2 regions of the Enterobacter cloacae complex sp. 394F7 genome follow, and region 2 is predicted to be linked to the other one. Evidence: predicted binding sites of a transcription regulator. Region 2 holds the regulator's gene; the other holds the start of a gene.

The links. The regulator LexA, encoded in region 2, represses DNA repair genes until DNA is damaged. The targets are predictions, from matches to a motif close to TNCTGTATGTACATACAGNA.
Region 1: a site for LexA is predicted at 1,607-1,626, ahead of sbmC (DNA gyrase inhibitor SbmC). Genes of this name have one in related genera too.

What each region holds. Positions count from the first base shown of each region.
Region 1 covers NZ_JBXWCS010000002.1:474,789-477,905, forward strand. Annotated here, with positions in the region: gene AC2FAK_RS04755 (FUSC family protein) at 1-1,025, opposite strand, end outside; gene sbmC (DNA gyrase inhibitor SbmC) at 1,118-1,591, opposite strand; gene dacD (serine-type D-Ala-D-Ala carboxypeptidase DacD) at 1,710-2,876, opposite strand; gene sbcB (exodeoxyribonuclease I) at 3,075-3,117, shown strand, end outside.
Region 2 covers NZ_JBXWCS010000018.1:35,660-38,776, forward strand. Annotated here, with positions in the region: gene plsB (glycerol-3-phosphate 1-O-acyltransferase PlsB) at 1-374, opposite strand, end outside; gene AC2FAK_RS21030 (diacylglycerol kinase) at 529-897, shown strand; gene lexA (transcriptional repressor LexA) at 1,006-1,614, shown strand; gene dinF (MATE family efflux transporter DinF) at 1,679-3,016, shown strand; partial or broken gene AC2FAK_RS21045 (hypothetical protein) at 3,013-3,087, shown strand.

The DNA.
Region 1 (3,117 bases), on a different contig from region 2:
AGCAACTCAAGCTGACGCGCCAGTTCCATGCTCAGCCAGACGTAACCATGGATTGGGGTTTCCGCTACGTTATCGCCCTGTCGCTCGTTGATCAGCTGTTTCAGTTCGGCAACGATCTCATTCAGACGCTCGCTGTTTGCGAGGATGGGCTGCGGGTTACCTTCATAAAGGGCATGAGCGATGGTCAGCAGGGTTTGCTGCGTCATCTGCTGCGTCTCCTTCAGCGTCTGCGCGTTCAGCATTAACAGATGGCTGGGGCGCGAGGCCCAGTGCGCGTTGATTTGCAATTCAAGCATGCAGACCAGATTACGGCTCACGGTCTGGATAGCTTCGAAAATCGATTTCTGAATATGGGTCTCTTTGCTGGCAGGGGTAATCAGACCGCGCATTTTGACCACGTCATTAAGGCTCTGCTGAAGGTGCTTCTCCAGCCGGGGACGTTCGACAAGATTAGGTGAAAAACCGGCCTGGTAGACACGGTTAAAAGCGGTGACATAATTTGCCATCTGAATGCGCCAGTGCAGGAAAGCGCGCTGCGGCCAGATACCGGTGAAAAGCATCGCCAGCAGTGAACCAAGAATAACATCCCCGCTTCGCCACAGTGCCGTGGTCATATCACCCGCTGGCGCGCCGACCACCACCGCGAGGGTGATACCAATCAGCAGTGCCTGATAGGGCTTTTTACCCAGCGCCAGCCAGCCGCAGAGGAACATGGCGACACCGCACCAGGCCAACATCACCGGGAATGAAATAAGCTCCAGCTTAAGGGCAATCAACCCAAGGGCTGAGCCAAAAACCGTACCGCCAATGCGCTCGAAAGCACGCGGGACAACGTTCCCCCAAAACGAGATTGGCCCCATGACGACCACCAGCGTGATCAGCGGCCACGTTCCTTCAGGAACATCCAGTAAACGGACCAGCACAAACGTCAGAACGAATGCCAGCGCGATACGGCACCCATGAACCACGCGGTAGTGTTTATACAACCGAATTTCGAAAGACGTTAATGATTTGTCGGGACGCACACCCGCTCTCCAGCTACACGGCAAATCACAATTGTACTGTGTTTTCAGCCGGGCGGATCACACCCGGCTGAAAAACCCTGTATTTAACAGGACTACCCCGCTTTATGCTCTACAGCGATAAACATTTCGATGTCCCAGTACCCGTCGGCGTTGCCATCATTTAGATAGCGCTCGAAGCACGGTTTCAGAGCCATCTGGAATTTGTTGTCCTGCAAAAGGGAGTTAAAGAACTGGTACCACGGCGTAGCGAAGTCGTAGTTTTCAACACGTGCTTTCGCGACGGCGTAATCTCCGGCCACAATTTCCGTCATCATCACCCCTTCGCTGTTTTCCGGGATAACGAAATCATCCGGTACCGTAACGGCCGTATCGCAGCGCAATTTTTCTGCCGGGACTTCGTCCGGGTTATCGTAATAAACCGCAACCCACTCCAGCGGCTGAATGTGTCGGCCATCGACCCACATGACCAGCTGTTCAAAGCCCTGTTTTACCGTGTGTTCCCATGGCCCGACCAGGTGAAAACCGGCAATCTTACGTTTCTTTTCCTGCCTGATGCTGTAGTCCATACTGCCTCCGTTTATCACTGTATATTTATACACTATAAAGCAGAATTTCTATAATCGGCAATCAAGGAGTGTTTATTATGTGAGCAGACTCGCAACCCTGCCAGTCTGCCCAGAAAGGTTAGATTTTGTGGTGCAGATAATCACTCAGACGGGAGAAAAGGCCACCTTTATCAACACGCTCCAGCGTCACCAGCGGCCAGTGAGCGACCACTTTATCGCGGTCGTATAACTGGATCTCGCCTACCCGCTGATGGGCGGCTATCGGCGCTTCCAGCTCTTTTGTATCCAGCACGTATTTTGCCTTGATGTTCGGTACTTCTGCTTTCGGTAATGCCAGCCAGAAATCCTGGTCGGTGCCCAGGTTCACCTGTTCTTTATCGCCGTACCAGATCCGCTCAGTGCCCACTTTTTTACCGTTGTGCAGGATCTGCACGGTATCAAAATTCTGTTGTCCCCAGTGCAGCAGTTTACGGGCCTGATCCTCACGCCCTTTCGGACTGTCTGCCCCCATCACCACGGCGATCAAGCGACGCTGACCGTCCACGGCGGAAGCAATCAGGTTAAATCCGGCCCCTGACGTGTGCCCCGTTTTCAGACCATCCACGTTCATGGTCTTATCCCAGAGAAGACCGTTACGGTTTTGCTGCGTGATCCCGTTCCAGGTCAGGCTCTTTTCACTGTACATGTGGTAAAACTCAGGCTCGCCGTGGATGATGGCCCTGGACAGCACGGCCAGATCATACGCAGAGCTGTGCTGGCCTGGGGCATCCAGACCATGAACGGTTTCGAAGTGGGTATCGCGCAGATTCAGCTTTTGCACATAGTCGTTCATCATCTTCACGAACTGCGGCTGGCCACCGGCCACGTGATCCGCCAGCGCCACACAGGCGTCGTTACCAGAATCAACAATCAGACCGCGGCTGAGGTCGCGCACAGAAACGCGGTCACCCTCTTTCAGGAACATCAGTGACGAACCGTCAAAGACAGGGTTACCTTTTGCCCACGCGTCGCGCCCGACGGTGACAATGTCATCCGGGGAAATGCGGTGGCTATCAATAGCGCGGTCAACAACGTAGCCGGTCATCAGCTTGGTGAGACTCGCCGGATTGCGTTGTTGATGTTCGTTGCCCGCCGTTAAGATTTGACCCGTAGTGTAATCCATCAGTACCCAGGAGCCGGCCTGAATGGCCGGAGGCTGCGGCGAAAAATCCAGCGGATCGGCCGCAAAAGCAGATGAGACACTCGAAGCGAGTAAAGAAACAGCAATAAACAGACGGCGTTTCAACGGTATATCCTCAGGTCATTAAAAATCGATGACCTTTTTACGGGAGTTCTGGTGTCGTTACCTGGCTTAATTGCAAAAAAATGTGACAGGAAGCATGTTTTTCCCGGAACCACGCTCGCAAATTTGCTGCATGACGGCGCTTTTTATTCGGTCTGTCCCTCACGATCGTTTACCATAGTGACGTCACTTTTTAACAGGATGGTATTACTGGTGTCTGACTCTGCCGCACGCCCGACTTTTT
Region 2 (3,117 bases):
ACCGGCACCATCTGCACATCCAGATCGGGATTGCTGCGATGCAGGTCGAGATAGTCGTGGAACAGCTTAATGGACTCTTCTTTTGGCGTGTAATAGGTAAACACGCGTGGCCCACCGTGAATGAACACGTATCGCGGCAATAGCGTACCGTCGACTTCTAACGGTTCAAGCGGGTCAGGTAAATCATGCGCCAGACACTGGGCGCGAAGCGTCAGCAAGTCTGCCTTCGAGTTATAAGGCAAAACATACATAATAGGGCGCGACGTATCGAGCCCCAATTCCAGCGCGGGTTCTGCTGGGATAGACTTACTTTTTACCAGGACGCTTAATGGTAAATTAAGTAATTTGTAGTAAATTCGTGGCCAGCCAGACATAAACGATGTAAAGCCTCTGGTTAATAATGCAATTGCGGCGCAAGGATAACAGAAAGCGCGCGAAATTACTGTTGTTACCCGTCATACTTCAGGCTACAGCGCAACACGTTGCGCCTCCTGTTATTGACGCTATTTCAAATAAAAGGTTCTTTTAATGGCCAATAATACCACTGGGTTAACCCGTATCATTAAAGCTGCTGGCTATTCCTGGAAAGGTTTTCGCGCCGCTTGGGTCAACGAAGCCGCGTTTCGCCAGGAGGGTGTCGCCGCGATTGTCGCGGTGATTATCGCCTGTTTCCTTGATGTTGATGCCATTACCCGCGTGCTTCTGATCGGCTCCGTGCTGTTGGTGATGATAGTGGAAATTATTAATAGCGCTATTGAGGCCGTTGTGGACCGTATTGGCTCTGATTTCCACGAACTTTCTGGCCGGGCAAAAGACATGGGCTCTGCTGCCGTGTTGCTGGCGATTATCACTGCGGTCATCACCTGGGTCACGCTGCTTTGGTCACATTTCCGATGAGCCTCGAGGAATAATTAAGTCCCTGGTTTTTTGTGCAGTTTTTGGTTCCAAAATCGCCTTTGACTGTATATACTCACAGCATAACTGTATATACACCCAGGGGGCGGAATGAAAGCGTTAACGACCAGGCAGCAAGAGGTGTTTGATCTCATTCGGGATCATATCGGCCAGACGGGTATGCCACCCACGCGTGCGGAAATCGCGCAGCGTCTGGGCTTCCGTTCTCCGAACGCTGCCGAGGAACACCTGAAAGCGCTGGCGCGTAAAGGCGTAATTGAGATTGTATCGGGTGCTTCACGCGGTATCCGCCTGCTGGTGGAAGAAGAGACGGGCATTCCGCTGGTGGGGCGCGTCGCGGCAGGTGAACCTCTGCTGGCGCAACAGCATATTGAAGGCCACTATCAGGTTGATCCCGGCATGTTCAAGCCGAGCGCGGATTTCCTGCTGCGCGTAAGCGGTATGTCCATGAAAGACATCGGTATTCTTGACGGCGATCTGCTTGCGGTGCATAAAACGCAAGACGTGCGTAACGGCCAGGTTGTGGTGGCACGCATCGATGATGAAGTCACCGTTAAACGCCTGAAAAAGCAAGGTAATACGGTTCAGCTGCTGCCGGAAAACAACGAGTTTTCCCCCATTGTGGTAGACCTCCGCGAACAAAACTTCTCTATCGAGGGGCTGGCGGTAGGGGTCATTCGCAACGGAGAATGGCTGTAATCTCATCCTGACAGGCTACGGATCTGCCGTGGCCTGATTCCTTATCCACTCCCGGTATTTTTTCATGTCACTGCTTACGGCATCCGATAAGGCATTGTGGCGTCTTGCACTGCCGATGATTTTTTCCAATATCACCGTTCCTCTGCTGGGGCTGGTGGATACGGCAGTTATTGGTCACCTTGATTCACCCATCTATCTGGGCGGCGTGGCGATTGGCGCGACGGCGACCAGCTTCCTTTTTATGCTCCTGCTCTTTTTGCGCATGAGTACCACCGGGCTTACGGCGCAGGCGTACGGTGCTAAAGATCCTTTGCGTCTGGCGCGTGCGCTGGTTCAGCCGTTAATTCTGGCGCTTGGGGCAGGCGCGTTAATCGCTATATTACGTACCCCACTGATTGATCTGGCGCTGCATGTCGTTGGCGGCAGCGAGGCGGTACTGGAGCAGGCACGACGCTTCCTGGAAATTCGCTGGCTCAGCGCGCCCGCGTCGCTGGCCAATCTGGTTCTGTTGGGGTGGTTACTCGGCGTGCAGTATGCCCGCGCGCCCGTGATCCTGCTGGTGGTAGGCAACCTCCTCAACATCGTGCTCGATCTCTGGCTGGTGATGGGCCTGCACATGAACGTGCAGGGTGCGGCACTGGCGACGGCGATTGCCGAATACGGGACGTTTATCCTTGGTCTGTGGATGGTATGGCGGGTGCTGGTCATGCGCGGGATCTCCGTTACACTGCTCAAGAATGCATGGCGAGGCAATATCCGCACCCTGCTGGCGCTTAATCGCGACATTATGCTGCGCTCACTGCTGCTGCAGCTCTGTTTCGGCGCACTGACGGTCTTTGGCGCCCGGCTTGGGCCAGATATCGTCGCGGTGAATGCCGTTCTGATGACGCTGCTGACCTTTACCGCCTATGCACTGGATGGCTTTGCCTATGCTGTGGAAGCGCATTCCGGCCAGGCATACGGCGCACGTGAAAGTGGTCAGCTGCGGGATGTCTGGCGGGCGGCCTGTCGGCAGTCGGGGCTGGTGGCGCTGGCGTTCGCGCTGATTTACGCCTGTTTTGGCGAACAGATTATTGCGTTACTCACCTCCCTTCCTGCACTGCGCGAGCTGGCAAGTCATTACCTCATCTGGCAGGTCATTTTGCCGGTGGTGGGGGTCTGGTGCTATCTGCTGGACGGTATGTTTATTGGCGCGACGCGAGGAGCGGAGATGCGTAACAGTATGGCGGTGGCGGCGGCTGGTTTTGCCCTGACGCTGCTCACGCTCCCCTGGCTGGGTAACCATGGTTTATGGCTCTCCCTGGCGGTCTTTCTCGCGTTGCGGGGCCTGTCACTGGGCTTTATCTGGCACCGGCACTGGCAAAACAATACCTGGCTTCCTTCCCGCAACGATATATCGTGACGGTTAAAGATTCCGAATATGAAATCAACTGCCGAATCCTTAACTACAATTATTATCACGTCCAGCAGAAAAGAACGTAACGGACGTTACGACCCGACGCT